Regions from separate parts of the Yinghuangia sp. YIM S10712 genome, predicted to be linked through region 1. Evidence: riboswitches for the same ligand, from Rfam matches in the RefSeq annotation. Region 1 holds a riboswitch; the other holds the start of a gene.
What was found. A riboswitch is a leader RNA that binds a small molecule or an ion and turns the genes downstream of it on or off. The one in region 1 is predicted to bind glycine.

Region 1 (10,995 bases):
CCACCTTGTGGGTGGCCGCCCTCCGACGCTGCCGTTTCCGCCAGGGCAGGTGCGCGGGCGGGCGCGGGCATGAGGGCGCGGCGAAGGGTGCGCGCCGCGCGTCTTACTGCTCGTACGCCTCCGGTGCGGGGCACGAGCACACCAGGTTCCGGTCGCCGTAAGCGCCGTCGATGCGCCGGACCGGGGGCCAGTACTTCCCGGCCGGCTGCACGCCGCCGGGGAACGCGCCTTCTTCGCGCGGGTACGCGTGCGGCCACGCGCTGTCGACCACCATGGCGGCGGTGTGCGGCGCGTTGCGCAACGGGTTGTCGTCGGCGGGGAGTTCACCGGAACCGACGCGGTCGATCTCGGCCTTGATGGCGATCATCGCCTCGCAGAACCGGTCGATCTCGGCGAGGTTCTCGCTCTCGGTGGGCTCGATCATGAGCGTTCCGGGCACCGGGAACGACATCGTCGGCGCGTGGAAGCCGTAGTCGATCAGCCGTTTGGCGACATCGTCGACCGTGACGCCGGTCGCCTTCGTGATGCCGCGCAGGTCGACGATGCACTCGTGCGCGACCAGGCCTCCGGGGCCGGTGTAGAGGACCGGGTAGTGCGGCGCGAGGCGGCGCGCGATGTAGTTCGCGCCGAGCACCGCGACCTGGGTGGCGCGCTTGAGTCCGTCCGGGCCCATGAGGCGCAGGTACGCCCACGAGATCGGCAGGATCGCCGCCGAACCCCACGGCGCCGCGGAGATCGGACCGACACCCCCGGCCGGGCCGGCGGCGGGCTGGAGCGGGTGGTTCGGCAGGAAGGGCGCGAGGTGTTCGCGGACCGCGACCGGTCCGACGCCGGGACCGCCGCCGCCGTGCGGGATGCAGAAGGTCTTGTGCAGGTTCAGGTGGGACACGTCCGCCCCGAACCTGCCCGGCTGCGCGAGGCCGACGAGCGCGTTGAGGTTGGCGCCGTCGACGTAGACCTGGCCGCCCACCTCGTGCACGAGCGCGCAGACGTCGCCGATGTGCTCCTCGAAGACGCCGTGCGTCGAGGGGTAGGTGACCATGAGCACCGCCAGGCTGTCGCGGTGCGCGTCGACCTTGGCGCGCAGGTCGTCGAGGTCGACGTCGCCGTTCTCGCCGGTGCCGACCACCACCACCCGCATCCCGGCCATCACCGCGCTGGCGGCGTTGGTTCCGTGCGCGGACGAGGGGATCAGGCACACGTCGCGTGCGGTGTCGCCGTTGGCGCGGTGGTAGGCGCGTACCGCCAGGAGGCCGGCAAGCTCGCCCTGGGATCCGGCGTTGGGCTGCAACGAGACCTTGTCGTAGCCGGTGACGCGGGCCAGCGCGTCCTCCAGGCCGCCGATGAGCTCCAGGTAGCCGGCCGCCTGGTCGGCGGGGGCGAAGGGGTGGATGTCGGCGAACTCCGGCCAGGTGATGGGCTCCATCTCGGCGGTCGCGTTGAGCTTCATCGTGCACGAGCCGAGCGGGATCATGCCGCGGTCGAGCGCGTAGTCCTTGTCCGCGAGGCGGCGCAGGTAGCGCAGCATGTCGGTCTCGGAGCGGTGCGCGTGGAAGACCGGGTGGGTCAGGAAGTCCTCGGTGCGGGCGAGGTCGGCCGGCAGCGCGTCGGGGGTCTCGGCGTCGAGCGCCGCGACGTGGTCGTGGCCGCAGTCGACGTCAGCGGTGCACGAGAAGGCACCGTTCGGCGAGAACGCCCGCCACACGGCCGCGAGATCGTCGCGCGTGGTGGTCTCGTCGCAGCTCACCGAGACGTGGTCGGCGTCGACGCGGTACAGGTTGACGCCCTCGGCGCGCGCGGCGGCCACGACCTCGTCGGCGCGGCCGGGAACGCGGGCGAGCACCGTGTCGAAGAACCGCCCGTGGACGACCTCGACTCCGTCGTGGCGCAGCCCGGCGGCGAGGACGACGGCGAGGCGGTGGGTGCGCCGGGCGATCGCGGTGAGGCCCTCGGGGCCGTGGTAGACGGCGTACATCCCGGCCATCACCGCGAGCAGGACCTGCGCGGTGCAGATGTTGCTGGTGGCCTTCTCCCGGCGGATGTGCTGCTCGCGTGTCTGGAGCGCGAGGCGGTACGCCTGGTCGCCGGCCGCGTCGACGGAGACCCCGACCAGGCGTCCGGGCAGCGAGCGGGCGAACTTCTCGCGCACGGCCAGGTAGCCGGCGTGCGGGCCGCCGAATCCCATCGGGACGCCGAAGCGCTGCGTCGTCCCCACCGCGATGTCGGCGTCCATCGCGCCGGGCGACCGGAGCAGCGTGAGGGCGAGGAGGTCGGCGGCGACCGCGACGAGGGCCCCGCGCGCGTGGGCGTCGGCGATGAGCGGGCCGAGGTCGCGCACGTGCCCGTCGGCACCGGGGTACTGCGCCAGCACGCCGAAGAACTCACCGTCGGGCAGGCCGTCGGCGATGTCGGCGAGGACCACCTCGATGCCCAGCGCCTCGGCGCGGGTGCGCACGACGGCGATGGTCTGCGGCAGGCAGTTGGCGTCGACGACGAAGACGTCGGACTTCGCGCGGCCCGCGCGGCGGGCGAGGGTCATCGCCTCGGCGGCCGCGGTGCCCTCGTCGAGCAGCGAGGCGCCCGCGACCTGGAGTCCGGTCAGGTCGCACACCATCGTCTGGAAGTTGAGCAGCGCCTCCAGCCGTCCCTGGGAGATCTCCGGCTGGTACGGCGTGTACGCGGTGTACCAGGCCGGGTTCTCCAGAACGTTGCGCAGGATGACGGGCGGCGTGTGCGTGCCGTGGTAGCCGAGGCCGATCATGGACCGCAGGACCGTGTTGCGTGCGGCGAGCCCGCGGAGCAGCCCGTGCACCGCCGCCTCGCCGACAGCCTCGGGCAGGTCGAGTCGGTCGAGCGTGCGGATGGCCCCGGGCACCGCGGCGTCCGTCAGCTCGTCGAGCGATCCGAAGCCGATGTGCGCGAGCATCTTCGCCTGCTGGTCGGCGTCGGGACCGATGTGCCGGCCGCTGAACGGCGACGCGGCCTCCAGAGCGGCGAGGCTGCCGGCACCGGAGCGCGCGGGCGCGGCGGACGGGGGCTGAGTGGGCGGGGACGAGCTCACTGTGGAGGCCTCCAGGTTCGCGGAGAAGGACACGCGGGTGCGCGTGGCCCGGCGCCTGTCTGGACGGATGTCTCCGGACCGGCCCGCGTGGCGTGGCGCGTGCGATCGCGGGGCGCGGGCCCGAGGCGGGTACTCGGTCGTACTCGCTCGCCGGGCCTGACGGCCCTCTTTCGCCCGCAACGCCGCAAGCGCGCGCGCCACGCCGCGCGGGCCCGGAGAGATCCACCGGACAGGCCCTTGCGGCCTCCCCCTCTGTCATCGGTACCTGAGAGCTTCACCCGCTCGCCGCCGCAAATAGCCGCGGGCCGAGGCTTTCACCGTCGGTGAGCCCCGCGCCGTCGCGCGGGACTGCTTTCCAGAGTGCCCATGGCCGCGCGGTACGGGTGCCTGAGAGATTCCGGGGAGGGGTTGCTCCTTCGGCGCCCGGCTCGTCGGCCGGGACTCTCCCGCGTGGCTGTCGGTGCGGCCCCAACGCTACCAGTGCGGCTTTCGGGGCGACGGGTCAAGATCCGCCCGGACGTACGAACCACCCCCGGGAGCGAGACGCGAGGCGGCGGCACGCGGCCTGCCGCGAGATTGCGTCTGGCGGCCGCGCCCGTGCGTCTCGCGCCTGACCGGTGAGAGGTACGAGGCGGGCAACGGCGGGAGGCGACGCGCATGGACCGAGAGCAGCCGCTGCGGATCGCGGTGATCGTGGGGAGCACCAGGGAAGGGCGTGTCGGTGCCAGGCTCGGCCGGTGGGTCGCGGACGCCGCGGGCCGGAGGCGGGGTTGGGCGCCGGTCACCGTCGATCTGGCGGATTTCGACTTCCCGTCCCGCTTCCCCGAGCGTGCGACGCCTGCGATGGCCGACTTCGCCGGGCGGATCGCGGAGGCCGAGGCGTTCCTCGTGGTCACCCCGGAGTACAACCGCAGCTTCCCGGCGTCACTCAAACAAGCGATCGACTACGCGTACGACGAGTGGCGGGCCAAGCCTGTCGGTTTCGTCTCATACGGTTACAAGACCCGCGGACTTCTCGCGGTCGAGCACCTGCGGCAGGTCTTCGGCGAACTGCACACCGTGACGATGCGCGACACCGTCGGCGTCGATCTCGCCGCCGGCCTGGACGGGCAGATCGGCGGGCTCGGCGACGGGCCGGGAGCGGGCGGCGAATTGGAGCCGGCCGTCGACACGCTCCTCGAACAACTGTCCTGGTGGGCGCACGCCCTGCGGGACGCCCGGGCGGCGCGCCCCTACGCCGCGTGACCCCCTTCTCCAAGGCAAAGACACCGAGATTCCGGACCACCGATGAGAACCGACCACGACGACAGTCATACCTGGCGAGGACGCGGTCGAGACCCCCGAAAAGGACACACGATGACCACGCACACATCCGGCCTGGCGATCGAGACGCAGGGGCTGGTGAAAGTCTTCGGCACCAACCGAGCCGTCGACGGCATCGACCTCAAGGTGCCCGCCGGCAGCGTCTACGGCGTGCTGGGCCCGAACGGCGCCGGGAAGACCACGGCCGTGAAGATGCTCGCGACCCTGCTGCGGCCGGACGGCGGCGAGGCGTACGTCTTCGGCCACTCCGTCCTGCGCGAGCCCGACGCGGTGCGTTCCCGGGTCAGCCTGACCGGGCAGTACGCGTCGGTCGACGAGGACCTCACCGGTACGGAGAACCTCGTTCTGCTCGGCCGTCTGCTCGGCCACCACAAGACGTTCGCCCGCAAGCGCGCCGCCGAGCTGCTGGAGGCGTTCGGCCTGACCGCGGCAGCCGGCCGCCAGGTCAAGACGTACTCGGGCGGCATGCGCCGGCGCATCGATATCGCGGCGAGCATCCTCAACACGCCCGACCTGCTGTTTCTGGACGAGCCCACGACGGGCCTGGACCCGCGCAGCCGCAACCAGGTGTGGGACATCGTGCGGGCCGTCGTCGCGCAGGGCACGACCGTCCTGCTCACCACGCAGTACCTGGAGGAGGCGGACCGCCTGGCCTCGCGCATCGCGGTCATCGACCACGGCAGGGTCATCGCCGAGGGCACCCCCGGCGAGTTGAAGTCGTCGGTCGGCGCCGGGGCGATCCACCTGCGTCTGCGCGACCCCGAGCAGCGCGGGGACGCCGAGCGCGTGCTGCTGAAGGTGCTCGGCTCGTCGGTGCAGGTCGGCGCGGACCCGGTCGCGCTCACCGCGGCGGTGCCGAGCCACGGCACCGAACTGGGCGCGGCGGAGGACGCGGCGCGCGCACTCGCCGAGCTGGCTCGCGCCGGGATCACCGTGGACGACTTCTCGCTGGGCCAGCCCAGCCTCGACGAGGTGTTCCTCGCACTCACCGAATCGGATCTCCCGTCCGCCCGCGCCACCGCGGGTGACACCACCACGACCGCGAAGGAGTCGGCAGCATGAGCACGGTCGTCACCAAGGACAAGGACGTCGACCTCGACACCCCCGCGCCGGTCGCCGTGGAGGACCTGGCCGCCGTCTTCGTCTCCAAGGAGCGCCCGCCGCGGCCCGGCCCGCTGTCGGCGTCGGTGACGTTCGGCTGGCGGGCCATGCTGAAGATCAAGCACGTTCCCGAACAGCTTTTCGACGTCACCGCGTTTCCGATCATGATGACGTTGATGTTCACCTACCTGTTCGGCGGCGCGCTGGCCGGGTCGACCAGCGAATATCTCCAATTCGTGCTGCCGGGCATCATGGTGCAGAGCATCGTGATGATCACGATGTACACGGGTGTTTCGCTCAACAACGACATCGAACGCGGGGTGTTCGACCGCATCCGTACGCTGCCGATCTGGCGGCCCGCGGCCCTGGTCGGAATGATCCTGGGCGACCTGCTGCGGTACGTGCTCGCGTCCGCGGTCATCATGACGGTCGGCCTGATCCTGGGCTTCCGTCCGGACGGCGGCGTGCTCGGCGTCCTGGCCGGCATCGCACTGCTGGTGGTCTTCTCGTTCGCGTTCTCGTGGATCTGGACCATGTTCGGGCTGCTGCTGCGCAGCGAGAAGTCGGTCATGGGCGTCAGCATGATGGTGCTGTTTCCGCTGACCTTCCTCAGCAACGTGTTCGTCGACCCGGAGACGATGCCGGGTTGGCTGCAGGCGTTCGTCGACGTCAACCCGATCACCCACCTGGTGAGCGCGGTGCGCGATCTGATGGGCGGTGACTGGAACACGTCCGAGACGCTGTGGGTGCTGCTCTTCTCGGCGGTCTTCGTCGCGGTCTTCGGGACGCTGACGATGCGCCTGTACAACCGCAAGTAGGACGAACCGCCGCGCGGGATCGCCCGGTGCCTCACAGGCGCCAGGCGATCCCGCGTTCCGCGCGGTACGAACACGCCGCGCCCGTCGAGACGTTCTCCCGCAGATGCGCCGCAAGCCCCGGGTGTACGGCATCCATGCGCCGCAAAGTGTCCTTGATGCGCGCGGTCACCGTCTTGCGCGCGCGCTCGGCCTCGTCGCCCAGCCTTCTGGCCCGCCCGCCCAGGCCGGCCGCCGCCCTCAACTCGTCCAGCAAGGCCGCGCGTTCGCTGTCGTACGCGGCGGCACGGGCGTCGTCGCCGAGCTGCGTCGCCCGGTCGATCTCCTCGTCCAGTCGTGCGAGGCGCTGCCGGTAGCGCGCCTTGGCCTCGTCGTCGAGGACCGGATCCCCGCCGAGTCCCCGGGCCGCGACCACCACGTCACCGCCCGCGGGATCCAGCAGGCGTACGGCAGGCACCTCGGTCCCCGGGCGGCCCAACAGGTAGTGCAGGTCGCGGAGGCCCTTGGCGTCGGGCATGTGCGCGGTGACCCCGCCGAACACGAGCTCCCACACCGGTCCGTCGAGACGGAACCGGGCCGGGGCACCCGTGTCCGCGGCGGTCGGCGCCGCGGCCGTGCGCCCGGCCCCGCGTTGTTCGGCCGCCGCGATGGACTCCCTTGCGCGCGCGGCCCATTCGGGGACCTGGCACATGCCGATCGCGCGTCCGTCGGCCTCCGCACGTGCCATCGTGTCGCGTGCCGCCGCGAGGTCCCCGGGCCCGCCGCGTGCCGCCAGCGCGAGGGCGAGACGCGACCGCGCGTACACCGCCCATGGCCGGGCCCGGACACGGTCGGCGCTCTCGGCCGCGGCGGTGAAGCCGGCCACCGCGTCGTCCCAGCGCTCCTGGCCGGCGTCGACCACGGCCGCCCACAGGACCATAGGGCCGCTGATGTCGCAGCCGAACAGCGACACGGCCCACTGGTCGCGGTAGGGAGCGATGGCGCGTCTCGCCCGCTCGCACAGCTGGGGGTCGCCCGAACCGGCTGCGGTGAGGGCCAGGAACCGCAGCCACAGCGGCGCGTACACCCGGTCGAACGGGTCCTCGCCGCCTGTCTCGTCGAGCACTTTGCGCAGGTGGCGCAGGGCTGCGCCGGTGTTCCCGCGCTCGACGTCGGTCAGTGCGACGAGGAGCCGAGGGTGGTCGTGGTCACGGCGGGCGAGTTCGTCGCGAATCCGGTCGAGCTCGTCGGGGCGGCCGTGCAGGAACGCGATCGTCCAGCGCATGTGCGCGGGCAGGTGCCGGTAGGGCGAGTGTTGGGCGTCGTCGTCCTCGAACAGGCCGACCGCGGCGTCGAGATGGCGTTCGGCTTCGGCGAAGCGGCCGCACAGCGAGGCGATGAGGCTGGAATCGATCGAGGCGGACATCAGGAACCGCGGCTGCCCGGAGCGCTCGGCGGCGGCCACGAATGTGCGGAACTGGTCGAGGTACGCCGGATCGCCCATTTCGAGCAGCGTCACCCAGCGCATCGACGTCGCGTGCAGCTCGATCTCCACATCGCGCTTGCGGCGCCCGACGGCGATCATCTCGTCGGTGAGCGGCAGGCGTTCGGCTGCCGTGCCGGGCCCCCAGATGGTGTCGTGCGTCGCCCACAGGCTGAACCCGAGCGCGTCGTCGTCGGCGCCGCGCCGGGCCACGACGGCCAGCCGGACGCCGAGTTCGCGCGCCAGGCGGTCGACGGCCACCCCCTCGCCGGCTTCGCCGACGCTCCGGTCGTGGCCGATGAGGCGGCGATGGGCTTCATGCACGACGGCGGCGACCTCGGCCCGGCGCGGGATGCTGCCGTCGCGGTACACCGTGAGGGCGACCCGGGCGAACAGCTCCGGGTCACCGTGCTCGCGGGCGGCTTCGAGTGCGCGTTCGAAATACTCCCAGCCCGCCGGATCGCCGCTGCGCCGCAGCGATCCGCCGAACCCGAGGTGGACGAGAATGCGCCGGGGCACGTCGTCGATCAGCTCCGCGACCTCGCTCGCCCGCCGCATGTGCCCGATCGCCTCGTCGAACGCGAGACGGCCTTCGGCGTCCTTGGCCGCGTCGTCCAACAGGTCGACGGCCCGTTCGGGGGGCAGCTCCGGGCCGGCGAGGTAGGCGTGCCGGGCCAGATCGGCGGGGACCGACCGGCCGCCCAGGCCGGGGGCGGCGGTCAACGCGCGCACGACATCGGCGTGCCTGCGGCGGGCGTCGTCCTCGTCGAGGGCGTCGTACAGCGTCTCGCGTACCAGGTCGTGGGCGAACTCGAAGCGGCCTGCGCCGAGCACGACCACGAGCCTTGCGGCGACCGCCTGTTCGAGCAGACGGTCGACGTGCGGGGCCGGCGCGCCGTCGGCCGCGGCCAGCGTCCGCCGGTCGAAGGAACGGCCCAGCACGGCTGCGGTGGTGAGCAGTTCGACCACGGGATCGGGCAGTTGCGAGAGCCGGCGGCGCACCGCCTCCCGCACTCCCGGCGCGACCGCGGCGACGTCGCCGCCGCTCGCCCACAGGCGGGCGGTCTGCTCCACGAAGAAGGGGTTGCCACCGGTACGCCGGTGGACCTCGTCGACCACGTGCGGATCCGGGACGCGGCCCGCCGTACGCTCCACGAGCGCGCCCACCTCGTCGCGCGCCAACCCCGTCAACGTGACCGTGGTGGCCTTCGCAACGAGGGGCAGAATCAGCGAACGCAGCGGATGCCCCGGCGACTCGGCCTCGGCGTCGCGGTAGGTGCACATGATCAGCAGGCGTTCGAACCAGGCGTGTTGGGCGGCGAACTCGAGCAGGCGCAGGGACGCGGTGTCGGACCAGTGCAGGTCATCGAGCACCACGACGACCGGCCGGTCCTGCGACGCACCGACCAGGAGCGTGGTGACCGCGTCGTACACCCGGAAGACCTCGCCGCGATGCTCGTCGCCCCCGTCGGCCCCCGGCGTCTCGCCGAGCAGCCCCGCAAGGCTCCCGCCGGCCTCGCGCGCGGCGGCCTCCCACTCCGTCGCCCCCAGCGCCCGCCGAAGCGCCCGGACGACCTGCACCCACGGCCAATAGCCGGGCGCGTTGTCGGAGTCCCAACACGACCCGCCCAGCACCAAAGCCCCGCGCTGCCGGGCCTCCTCGGCAGCCCCGGTCACCAGCGCGGTCTTCCCGATCCCGGCCTCACCTGTCACGAGCACCAGACCACCGTGGCTCTCGACGGCCCGCTCGACGTGAGCCCGCAACAACCCGCTCGCGTGCGCACGCCCGATGAGGCGCGCGTGTGATGGCTTCATGTGAGCGCGGATCTCTCCGAGTCGACGGGAACGGCAGTGCAGCCTATGCAGACGCACTGACATCCCGCACACGGCTTTCACCGGGGGCCGGGACCGTCCGGCCGGGACGCGGAAGAAGCGGGCGGGCGCGGCGGCGAACAGCCGGCAACCGGACGCCGCGAGCCCCGGCAGCGCGGCCCCGCGGCTCGGCCGCGCTCCCACGGCATCCGCGCGACGGCGCTGTCGTCGGCGTGGTGCCTGGTCGCGGCGGGCGTCGTGTCGGCCGCCTGCGCGGTCGGCCCGGCCCAGCCCGCGGCGCCGTCCATGAGCGCGCGGCGACCAAACGGGGTCGGTTCGGGTCCGGGAGTACGCGGGCGCATGCATCACGTCGTGACGATCTCGGCCGGTCGTACGATCACACCGCGCGGCACGCCCGGAACCCGCACAAGCGCAACTCACCGACGAGGTACGCCTCGGGCGTCCCGGCCTGGACACGGCCGCTCGCATCCGCACCCCGCACGCGCTCAACCGCGCTCGTCGTCCTCCGACGCCCCTGCCGTTCTCTCACCCGCCCGCCTGGCTGCGACCGGGGCGAGCGGCAGCGGCTCCGATGCACGCAGGGCCGGGTCGTCGACCGCGAAGGTGCGGATGCGTCCGGGGGCCGAGCCGGGCGTCTCGAAGCGCACGGTCACCCGGCCCACCCCGCTCCCCTGCACCCAACCCGGCCCGTGCTCCTCGTGCACGACGTCCTGGCCGGGACGCCAGGGATGGCCCGCTGAGCGCCCGGGATGAAACACCGGAACACGTCCGTACGCTCCGACCTCCGGATCGTCCGGCCCCCCGGCGTCCCTCGCGCTGTCCGGGCCGGGCACTCCCTGTCCGCCGACGGGCTCGACCATGCCCCGACTGTCGCCGGCTCCCCCGACGTCGAGGGGCCCAGCCGAGAACACGTCGGGCATGGCTGGAGGCGGCCCCTCGGGAGCGACGGCCCCTGCCGCACGGGCCGTCCGTGCGGGGTGCGCATGGTCAGCGGCGTCCCGCTCGTCCCCGCCGGCGCCAGGCGCACCGCTATCGCCCGCCGCCACATCCCGGCCGCCGACGGCGGTTTCGCCGCGTCCGGCGCTGTGCCCGTCCTCGACCGCATCCCCGGCGGGTCCTGTTGCGGCGTGCCCGCCGACAGCCACACCCTTCGCGGGCCCGACCGTGCCGCGACCGCCGATCATCTCGCCCTCGCCGTCGCCAGTGGCGGCCACCGCGTCGGGTGTCGGGTCGTGGAGCCGGGGGACGGCCGTCTCGCCGGCTCGGACGGAATGCGGACGAGCAAGATCGTCCCGGTTGTCGAACGGCACCGCGTCGCGGCTCGCGTCGGCCGCCGTCGGCACGGCCGTTGCGGTGCCGGACTCCCCTTCCGCCGCCGGCGTGCTCTCCGGCGCATCCGT
Region 2 (10,995 bases), on a different contig from region 1:
CTCGGGTCCGCCGGTCGAGCTGCCGAAGCTGTGCGTCGTCGCGGTGCGGACAGGGGTTGGGAGTGGGAACAGAAGGGGTCAGGCGGCGAAGGCCTGGCCTACCGTGCGGCCTATTTCGGGGCGCATGAGGTAGAAGTCGGGGTTGTGGGGGGCGGCGCCGTGTTCGAGGGTGTAGCCGCTGCGGAGTTCGGGGCCGCCGTTCTGGCGGGGGCCGGGGAAGAGGCGGGCGAGGACGGGCTCGGCGGCGATGAGGTCGTCGCGGTCGGCGAGGTTGATCCAGCGCTCGACGTACGACGGGGGCTGCGCGGGCTGCGGACGCACCCAGTCGTCGATCACGGTGTCGGGGCCGAGGGGCGAGCCGAGGGTGATCAGCAGCGGGAGCGGGCGGCGGAGGCGGTGGGCGACCTCGTACGCGATGACCGCGCCGAGTGAGTGGCCGATGACGACGCGGGTGTCGAAGCCGATGTCGGCGGCGACGCGGTCGAGGACCCGGGAACGGGTGGTGTCGTCCGTGAGGTAGCGGGTGAGCTGTGCGAGTGCCTTGTTGACGAATACGCCCGCCGAACCGGGTCCGTCCGCGGCGAACCATTTGAGGCCCGACAGCCCGCAGGTCGGCGACAGGACGACCGTGCGGCCGGTCTGGTCGGGGCCGCCCTCCAGTCGCGCGATCTCCCGCGCGGCCCGCTGCCGCTCGGGCGGTGCGGAACTGCGCGCGGCGGCCCGGTCGAGCCATTCGCGGCCTATGCGGTCGGCCATCTCCTGGCGCAGGCCGTCGGCCTCGGCGGCGTCCGGTTGTGACGGGTGACGGCGCAGCATGTCGCCGTAGAACGCCATCCGGGCGTCGATGCCGCGGCGGGTCTGGCGGTACTTCCACAGTCGGTCGGCGGTCTCCGGGTAGCCGGCGGCTTTGACGCCGCGGGCCAGCCGGGGCAGCCATTCGTCCTCCAGGCTGCGGGCCGACCTGAACTCCTGTGCGATCCCGTGCACCAGCACGATTGCGGCCATCGCTCCCCTCCCAAGCCCCCGAGTCTCGAAGAGTGCACGTGCACGTCGCGAAAGCCCGGACTGCGCGGGGATCGCAGGCCGAAAAGTCGTTTCGCTACCTACTCTTACCCACCCAGTCACCGAAGTTGCCTTCGTGGTAACGGGATATTGCGGCCATGTGAGCGAACACTGACCCCGTGCGCGACACTCGGCCCGGCGAACGCGTTGGGTGACGGGTTGATCACGGAGGGATCAGGCGTCAACTGCCCTGCGAGGGAGGCATCCGAGCCGGTCACCGAACTCGCCTCCGGCGGGCGGAGTATGACGAAGGCTCAGGCCGCGGTGCGAGATGTCGGTCGTGAGTCCGCACAGGTACGGCTCATCGAACGCGGAGCGGGAGAACGGCGGGCCGGTATCGGCACGCCGCGAGGCGGTGTCCGTCGGTCCGAATTGCCGGCCTGCGGGCTGAACTCCCCGTCCCCCGGGCGGTTTTCAGACGGTCGCGGCGCGGGTGGTCGCGTCGATCGTGGCGGAGCCGACGACGCGTGATCCCTCGTACAGGACGACGGCCTGGCCCCGCGCGACGCCCCGGATCGGGGCGCGCAGGCGCACGGTGACGCGGTCGCCGTCGAACTCGGCGACGGCCGGGTACTCGTCGCCGTGGGCACGGACCTGGGCGGTGCACTCCAGCGTCCCGGTCGGCGGCCGTCCGCACCAGCGGGCGCGGATGCCGGTCAGGGCGCCGACGTCGAGCGCGTCGGCCGGGCCGACCGTGACGGTGTTGTCGACCGGCGAGATGTCGAGGACGTAGCGCGGCTTGCCGTCCGCCGCCGGGCGGCCGATGCGCAGGCCCTTGCGCTGCCCGACGGTGTAGGCGTAGGCGCCGTCGTGCTCGCCGAGCTTGGTGCCGTCGGTGTCGACGATGTCGCCGGGCGTACGGCCGAGCCGCGTGGCGAGGAACGCCTGCGTGTCGCCGTCGGCGATGAAGCAGATGTCGTGGCTGTCGGGCTTGCGGGCGACGGCCAGGCCGCGGCGCTCGGCCTCGTCACGCACCGCGTCCTTGGTGTCGGTGCCGAGCGGGAACAACGCGTGCGCGAGCTGGTCGGAGTCGAGGACTCCGAGAACGTACGACTGGTCCTTCGCGTGGTCCGAAGAGCGGTGCAGCTCACGGCCGTCGGGGCCGTCGACGAGCACGGCGTAGTGGCCGGTGCAGACCGCGTCGAAGCCGAGGGCGAGCGCGCGGTCGAGCAGGGCGGCGAACTTGATCTTCTCGTTGCAGCGCAGACACGGGTTCGGTGTGCGCCCGGCCTCGTACTCGGCGAAGAAGTCCTCGATGACGTCCTCGCGGAACCGCTCGGCCAGGTCCCACACATAAAACGGGATGCCGATGACGTCGGCGGCCCGGCGGGCGTCGCGCGCGTCCTCCAGCGTGCAGCAGCCGCGGGCACCGGTCCGGAACGACTTCGGGTTCTCCGAGAGGGCCAGGTGCACGCCGGTCACGTCGTGCCCCGCCTCGTGCGCGCGGGCCGCCGCGACGGCGGAGTCGACACCGCCGGACATCGCGGCGAGCACGCGCAGGGGCCGCGCGGCGGAGTCGGCGGGCCGGGCGGGACGGGGGGCGGCGGTCTCGCCCGGCTCGGGCAGCGCGGGGATGAGCTCGCACGCGTCCGGGGTCGGGGAGATGGCGGGGTCAGTCATAACCCGTCCAGGGTACGGGCTTCGGACCGGCTCTTTCGCGTGGGTTTTCGATGCCGCGGCAGGCGCCGGGCCCGCCCGGCGGGCCACGGGCCGCGGGAGCACCGGTCAGGGCGATGGGGGCGACGGCGGGGCCGCGGGTGCGTGGTGCCCGAGGACTCCCGCACCGGCGTCGCCGCGGGCGAGCCGCCGGGTGCGTGGTCGTCCCGGTGCCGAACACGACCCCCGATCGCGGCCGTCGGCTGCGTGAGGCGCCGTCCGACCACCGGACCAGGCCTCGACTCGCGCCCATCGGGCGATGCGCCGTCGAACGTCACCGACGGCGCCGCGTCAGCGGCGCTGCGACGTCAGTCCCGCCATGCGGGCCCTGGCCACCACCGGGCCGATCGCCTCGGTCAGCCGGTCGACCTCGGCCATCGTCGACGTGTGGCCCAGGCTGAAGCGCAGCGATCCGCGCGCGCGGGCGGCGTCGGCGCCCATCGCGAGCAGCACGTGGCTGGGCTGGGCGACCCCGGCCGAGCAGGCGGAGCCGGTCGAGCATTCGATGCCGCGGGCGTCCAGCAGGAGCAGGAGCGAGTCGCCTTCGCAGCCCGGGAACGAGAAGTGCGCGTTGGCGGGCAGGCGGTGGGCCGGGTCGAGGCGCGCGTCGCCGTTGAGTTCGGCGTCGGGGACCTCTTCGAGCATGCGCCGGACCAGGGTGTCGCGCAGTTCGCCGACCCGCACCGCGTACTCGGGCTGTTCGCGTACGGCGACTTCCGCGGCGGCGGCGAACGCGGCGATCGAGGGGGTGTCGAGCGTTCCGGAACGCACGTCGCGCTCCTGGCCGCCGCCGTGCAGCAGCGGCACGGGCGTCATGTTGCGGCCCAGCAGCAGCGCGCCGCAGCCGAGCGGGCCGCCGAGCTTGTGCCCGGAGACGGTCATGGCGTCCAGGCCCGAGGCGGCGAAGTCGACCGGGATCTGGCCGACCGCCTGGACCGCGTCGGCGTGCATCGGAACGCCGTACTCGTGGGCGACCTCGACCAGTTCGGCGACCGGCTGGACGGTGCCCACCTCGTTGTTCGCCCACATGACGCTCACCAGGGCGACGCTGTCGGGATCGCGGGCGATCGCGGCACGCAGCACGTCGGGCCGCACGCGGCCGTCGGCGTCGACGTCCAGCCACTCGACGACGGCACCTTCGCCCGCGGTGAGCCATTCGATCGCATCCATGACGGCGTGGTGCTCGACGGGGGACGCGAGAATGCGCCGACGGTTCGGCGCGGCGGCGACGCGCGACCAGTACAGGCCCTTGACCGCGAGGTTGTCGGCCTCGGTGCCGCCTGCGGTGAACACGACTTCGCTCGGCCGAGCGCCGACCGCCTCGGCAAGGATCTCGCGTGACTCTTCGACGACGCGGCGGGCCCGGCGTCCGGAAGCGTGCAGGGACGACGGGTTGCCGAGCACAGTGAGTTGTCCGGTCATGGCCCGGACCGCCTCGGGGCGCATCGGAGTGGTCGCCGCATGATCGAAGTAGGCCATTGCGCTCCGAAGTCTAGTCCCGACGGGGTTACCCAAGTCGGGCAGGCCGGAACGACCGGTTCCGCCTGGCCGCACGACCGTTCGCTCGGGCCGCGTCAACGCATCCCATGCGGATGCATCCGCGAGATATCGCCCCGCGCCGGGCTTGGGCCGCCGTAGCCTCGCGCCCATGGACGCCCGACTTCGAGCCCTCTGTGACCTGTCCGTCGCGCGCGCCCGGGAAGGCGCGGGCCTGCACGAATACGACGGGAGGATCCAAGACCTCTCCCCCGACGGGGTCCGCGCGGGGCTCGCGGCACTCGGCACCGGCTCGGCACCGCTGCGGGACCCCCACGACGAGGCGCACCTCGCCGTCTTCGAGGAGCACGCGCGCATCGTGTACGGCGACCTCGAACTCCACCGCCGTGACCCGCGCATGCACATCAACAACCTCGAACTCGCCTTCTACGACAAGCACTACGCCCCGGCCGAGGAACGCGCCGAAGCTCGTGCCCGGCACCTCGCGCAGTGGCCCGACGCCGTCGACATGGCGCTCGCCTCGCTCGATCGCGTACCCGCGCCCGTCGCCGACGCGCTGCTCCCCGCCGCCCGCGGCCACGCCGCCGCGGTCCGGCCCGAGGACGGCGAGAACGGCACGCGCGGACTCGCCGCGCTGGCCAGGCTCGTCGCGCATCTGGAGGCAGCCGCCCGCGACGGCGACCCCGACCCTGCTCTCGGCGGTCCCGCGCTGACGCGCCTGATGGGGTCGAGCGAGGCGACGGCCGTCGACCTGGGCACGCTCGCCGAGCGAGCGGACGCGGAACGCAACCGGCTGCGCGAGATGCTGGCCGACGCGTGCGAGGCGTATGACGCGAGCCGCGGCGTGGCGGAGATCGTCCCGGAACTGCTGGCCGACCACCCTGGCCCCGAGGGCATCGTGGCCGAGGCGCAGGCGCTGACCGCCGAGGTGATCGCGTTCAGCCGGGAGAAGCGGCTGGCGCCGTACCTCGACGGGGTGTGCGAGGTCGGCCCGGCCCCGGAGTCGATGCGCTGGTCCGTGGCGATGATGTCGTGGAACGCGCCGGGCGAGGCCGAGGCGCCGTCGTGGTACTTCGTGACGCCGCCCGAGCCGGACTGGCCGGCCGACGAGGCCGAGGAATGGCTCACACTCTTCAGCCGTACGACGCTTCCGGCCATCACGGCGCACGAGGTGGCGCCCGGCCACTTCGCACACGGGCGCGCGCTCCGGCGCGCATCGTCGGACGTGCGCCGGGTGCTGCACTCGTCGACGTTCTGCGAGGGCTGGGCGCACTACACCGAGGAACTCCTCGTCGAGGAGGGCTTCCGCGCCGACGATCCGAGGTACGCGATCGGCGTGTGCCTGGAGGCGCTCGTACGCGTGACCCGGCTCGCGTCCGCGATCGGCCTGCACACCGGCACGATGGACGTCGCCGAGTCGACGCGCCGCTTCATGGCCGACGCCCACCTCGCCCGTGCGGGCGCGGCCGGCGAGGCCCGGCGGGGCACCTTCGACCCAAACTACGGCTGCTACACGTGGGGCAAGCTCGCGCTCCTCGACCTGCGCGACGTGGCCAGGAAGGAATGGGGTGACGGCTTCACCCCGGAACGCTTCCACACCGCCCTGCTCGACCTCGGCAGCCCGCCGCTCGGCCTGATCGGCACGGCGATCGAGCGGGGTTGAGGTGTCGCCGCACGGCCGTCGGCTACGGACCGGGGGGACCGTACGGCGGCTGCCCCGCCTGCGGCCCCGCCGGTGGCCGGAACTCACAAAAACGAACGGGTGTTCTCCCGCATCCACTTGGCGATCGGGTTGTACTGGTCGTCCAAGGTGATCGACGACATGGTGATGCCCCGCAGCATCCCGGCCGCCCGCGACATCGCGAACGTCATGCGGTCGACCGTCGCCGGGTCGTTGTCGACCAGCCGCGTCCCGATCACGAGGCGGGGAGCACCGATAGCGGGCTCGACGTACGCGCGGTGCGCCGCGCGCACCACCCCCGACGCCGCGAGCTCGGAACTCAGCGTCGACCAGAACGCCGAGTCGTCCACGAGCGGTTCACCGACGCGCAGCGGGCCGGGCGGCAGTCTGTCGAGGCCACCGACGATGCGCCACAGATCAAGCCACGGAACACCGACACCGCCGCCCTGCCGGTGCGGGTTGAGCCAGATGCCCCAGTGGTCCGGATACAGCGTCCCGGCGATCTCGACGACCGCGTGGACCTCCCAGCCCCGGTCCCAGCGGCTCTCGCGCAACTGCTCCTCGGAGGTGAACGCCGGGGCGTAGCGGGCTCCGTGGACCTCCATGTTGCCGTACTGCGCGTCCGGACTGCCGGGTTCGCCCTGCCACAGGAGCATCCACACGTGGCCTCGGGCGAGAGCCTCCAGCAACCGCTCGTACGCCTCGTAGCCCTGCGGCGCGACCTGCCGCACGGCATGCTCCACCTCATTGGCGGGAAACGCCACAGTCCCCTCCGTCTGCGCTGCGTGACGACGAGCTCATCGTAGAGCCGCGGCGGGGCCGCGGCCGGGGGACTAGAAAGCCCGCTCGTAGAAGGGGCGTACGGCGTCGAGCATCCAGTCGCCGATCGGGTCCTGGGCGAGGTCGATCAGCACCAGGTTGACCGGCCACGGCGATCCCGCCCGGCCGACCGCGCGCTCCAGTGCGGCGATCGTCTCGCGGCGGTCCTGCTCCTGCCAGCGGTCGAGTTCGACACCGATGAACAGGCAGGGCGCGTCGGTTTCGACGACGCCGAGGGCGCGCCGGGCGGTCAGGACCACGGCGGTGGCGGCGAACTCCTCGGCGGCGGCGGCGAGAAGGACGTACGGCTCTTCGTTCGGGGCCGGTTCGGCCAGCGTGACGCGCGCCCCCGCGGAACCCGCGCCCGGAACGCGCGCGAGCTCCAGCACGCCCTGCGGCGGAATCGGAAAGCCCACCTCGCCACCGGGGTTCACGGCCATGCCGATGTACGGCGGCAGCCCGCGCGCGAATTCGCGGACCGGGGCCACGGTGAAGGCCATCGGGCCGGCAATGCGCCGGAACTGCTCCTCGGAGCTGAAGACCGGCACGTAGTGCCCGCCGGCTATCTCCGTCGTGGGCAAGGTGAGTTCGGTGTCCTGCGGGCCTCCCCCGGCCGGCAGCGGCACCCACACCTCGCCCTCCGCGAGCGCGTCGAACAGCTCGGCGGTGCGCGACGTGTCGTGCAGCGCGGCGACGAGGCAGCGCTCAACGTGGTTCGCCGGGAAGGCCACGGCCACCTCCTGATTCGCCGTTGACGCGGGGCGCACCAGCCTAGTGCGGTGCCGGAAGCGGCGGGGACCCGTCTCGGATCCCCGCCGCATCGTGAACGAACTCCCCCTGCTACGAAAGCAGTTCGGCCTCCAGCGTGATCGGCGCGCCGGCCAGCGCCTTGCTCACCGGGCAGTTCGCCTTCGCGTTCTCCGCGGCGACCTGGAAGTCCTCGGCGGAGAGGCCCGGAACACGCGCCCGCACCGACAGGGCGATGCCGGTGATGCCCTCGCCGGGCTGGAAGGTGACGTTCGCCTTCGTCTCGACGGACTCCGGAGGCGTGCCGGCGCCCGCGAGCGCGTGCGAGAGCGCCATCGAGTAGCACGACGAGTGCGCGGCGGCGATCAGCTCCTCGGGGCTGGTCTTGCCGTTCGCGGCTTCGGCCCGCGACGGCCAGGAGACGTCGTACGTCCCCACCCCGGACGAGTCGAGCGACACGGTCCCGGAGCCGCCCATCAGCGGGCCCTTCCAGTTGGTGGTGGCGGTGCGCGTGGTCGCCATGAGTGGGACTCCTTGTTCGCTGGGTGTCTTGTCGCGGCCCACGCTAATCCGGTGCCCGGAGCCGGTGCACGTCGTGGGCGACCGATAGCATGCGCGCACAACTTCACACCGGCTCTCGACCCCACGCGGGAGAGTCCTCGGCAGCGGCGCGCGTGCGTCTGCGGCCGGGGCGCCGAAGGAGCAATTCCTCCCCGGAAACTCTCAGGCCCATGTACCGCGCGGGTGAGGCGACTCTGGAAAGCAGTCCCGTGCCGTTTTGGCGGGGCTCACCCATGGTGCAAGCCGCCGTCGGCGCCCGATCCCCGGGCGGCGATCGCGCGTGAAGCTCTCAGGTCCACGACAGAGGGGGAGGCGACCCGCCCGTCGGCGCGTCCGGCATGCCCCGCATGCCCGCGCCCTACAAGGGAGCCCTCTGTGGACCGCCCGATCCTTTCGTTCCGTCCCGTGTCACAGCCGGTTTCCGGCATGCCCGCACCAGCCCCGAACATAGGGTGCGATCACGGACGAATCCCACCAGATGCCACCGGAATCACCACCCCGCGAGGAGCCCAGCGATGACGTCCACCGCACCGGCCGGCCCGACGCCACAGCGCCGCACCCCCCTCGACGCGGTCCACGACGCCCTCGGCGCCACGATGACCGACTTCGCGGGCTGGCGGATGCCCCTGCGTTACGGCAGCGAGAGCGCCGAACACCGCGCGGTACGCGAGGCCGCGGGGCTGTTCGACCTGACCCACATGGGCGAGATCGCCGTGCGCGGCCCCGAGGCCGCCCGCGCGCTCGACCACGCGCTGGTCGGCTTCGTCTCCAAAATCGGCGTCGGCCGCGCCCGCTACACGATGATCTGTGACGACAACGGCGGCATCCTCGACGACCTGATCGTCTACCGCCTCGCCGAGGACGATTTCCTTGTCGTCGCGAACGCCTCCAACGCGGCCGTCGTCGCCGCGGAACTCCTCGACCGTGCGGGGGACTTCGATGCGGAGGTCACCGACCTCTCGGAGGCCTACGCGCTGCTGGCCGTGCAGGGGCCGCGCGCGGTCGAGATCCTTGCGCCGCTCACCGGCCTCGACCTGGACGCCGTCAAGTACTACGCCGCCGACCGCGCCACCGTCGCGGGCGTCGACGTGCTGCTGGCCCGGACCGGCTACACCGGCGAGGACGGCTTCGAGCTCTTCTGCGCGCCCGGCGACGCCGAGCGGCTGTGGAACGCGCTCACCGAGGCCGGTGCGGGCCACGGCCTGGTCCCGGCCGGGCTGTCGTGCCGCGACACGCTGCGCCTGGAGGCGGGAATGCCGTTGTACGGGCACGAGCTGACGACCGAGGTCACGCCGTACGAGGCGAACCTGGGCCGGGTCGTGCGCCTCGACAAGCCCGAGGACTTCGTCGGGCGCGACGCCCTCGCCGCACGCGAGAAGGAGGGCCCCCGCGCGACTCTGGTCGGCCTGCGCTCGCCGGGACGACGCGTGCCGCGCGCCGGCTACGCGGTCCTCGACCCGGCGTCCGGCGACACCATCGGCACGATCACCTCGGGCGCGCCGTCGCCGACGCTCGGGGCGCCGATCGCCATGGCGTACGTCCCCTCGGGCAGCGCCGCGCCCGGCACGCGCCTCGCGGTCGACATCCGCGGCAGCGCGGAGCCGGTGGACGTCGTCGAGCTGCCGTTCTACCGGCGCGCGTGACCGGCGAACACCTGCCAACAAAAGCCCCAACACGTCACCAAGACCCCTGAGGATCAGGGACCCCGCACAACAGAGGAGAATGGACTCGTGAGCGCACCCCGGAACCTGCTCTTCAGCAAGGACCACGAGTGGCTGACGACGGACACCAGCCCGGCCGTCGTCGGCATCTCGAAGCATGCCGCCGACGCCCTGGGTGACGTGGTCTTCGTCCAGCTTCCCCAGGTCGGCGCGCGCGTCACCGCGGGCGAGCCGTGTGGCGAGCTGGAGTCGACCAAGTCGGTCAGCGACCTGTTTGCCCCCGCGAACGGCGAGGTCGTCGAGGTCAACGCCGCGGTCGTGGACGACCCGAGCCTGGTCAACTCCGACCCGTACGGCGACGGCTGGCTGATCAAGGTGCAACTCGACACCCCCGCCGCCGAGACCGGCGGCCTGATGTCCGAAGCCGAGTACAACGCCTTCACCGGCGCCTGAGCCCCCGATCGAGGAGCTGACCAACCGTGACGATCCTGGACCGTCCGCTGGCCGAGGTGGACCCTGAGGTCGCCGCCGCCGTCGCCGACGAGCTGCACCGCCAGCAGTCGACCCTGGAGATGATCGCCTCCGAGAACTTCGCGCCCGTCGCGGTTCTCGAAGCCCAGGGGTCGGTGCTGACCAACAAGTACGCCGAGGGTTACCCCGGCCGCCGCTACTACGGCGGCTGCGAGTACGTCGACGTGGTCGAGAACCTCGCCATCGAACGCCTCAAGGCCCTCTTCGGCGCGGAGGCCGCGAACGTCCAGCCGCACTCGGGCGCTCAGGCCAACGCGGCCGTGTACTTCGGGCTCCTACAGACCGGCGACACCGTGCTCGGCCTCGACCTCGCCAACGGCGGGCACCTCACCCACGGGATGAAGCTCAACTTCTCCGGCAAGCAGTACAACGTCGTCTCCTACAAGGTGGACGCCGCCGGACTGGTCGACATGACCGAGGTCGAGCGGCTGGCCAAGGAGCACCGGCCGAAGATGATCGTCGCGGGCTGGTCGGCGTACCCGCGCCAACTGGACTTCGCCGCGTTCCGGCGCATCGCCGACGAGGTCGGCGCGTACCTGTGGGTCGACATGGCCCACTTCGCCGGCCTGGTCGCGGCGGGCCTGCACCCCAACCCGGTGCCGCACGCGCACATCGTCACCACGACGACCCACAAAACCCTCGGCGGCCCGCGCGGCGGCGCGATCCTGGCCACCGAGGAACTGATCAAGAAAATCAACTCGGCGGTCTTCCCGGGCCTCCAGGGCGGTCCGCTCGAACACGTGATCGCCGCGAAGGCGGTGGCCTTCAAGGTGGCCGCCG

Region 2: another riboswitch for glycine. It lies ahead of gcvT (glycine cleavage system aminomethyltransferase GcvT); the one in region 1 lies ahead of gcvP (aminomethyl-transferring glycine dehydrogenase).

What each region holds. Positions count from the first base shown of each region.
Region 1 covers NZ_JBPKBI010000004.1:75,195-86,189, forward strand. The annotation lists gene gcvP (aminomethyl-transferring glycine dehydrogenase) at 104-2,989, opposite strand; glycine riboswitch at 3,310-3,424, opposite strand; glycine riboswitch at 3,427-3,520, opposite strand; gene ACRX5W_RS12400 (NADPH-dependent FMN reductase) at 3,719-4,306, shown strand; gene ACRX5W_RS12405 (ATP-binding cassette domain-containing protein) at 4,418-5,446, shown strand; gene ACRX5W_RS12410 (ABC transporter permease) at 5,443-6,303, shown strand; gene ACRX5W_RS12415 (ATP-binding protein) at 6,335-9,577, opposite strand; gene ACRX5W_RS12420 (DNA polymerase IV) at 10,081-10,995, opposite strand, start outside.
Region 2 covers NZ_JBPKBI010000005.1:195,543-206,537, forward strand. The annotation lists gene ACRX5W_RS14390 (hypothetical protein) at 79-1,005, opposite strand; gene mnmA (tRNA 2-thiouridine(34) synthase MnmA) at 1,477-2,682, opposite strand; gene ACRX5W_RS14400 (cysteine desulfurase family protein) at 3,010-4,197, opposite strand; gene ACRX5W_RS14405 (DUF885 family protein) at 4,367-5,878, shown strand; gene ACRX5W_RS14410 (enhanced serine sensitivity protein SseB C-terminal domain-containing protein) at 5,962-6,660, opposite strand; gene ACRX5W_RS14415 (enhanced serine sensitivity protein SseB C-terminal domain-containing protein) at 6,730-7,446, opposite strand; gene ACRX5W_RS14420 (OsmC family protein) at 7,556-7,984, opposite strand; glycine riboswitch at 8,101-8,211, shown strand; gene gcvT (glycine cleavage system aminomethyltransferase GcvT) at 8,539-9,666, shown strand; gene gcvH (glycine cleavage system protein GcvH) at 9,754-10,137, shown strand; gene glyA (serine hydroxymethyltransferase) at 10,164-10,995, shown strand, end outside.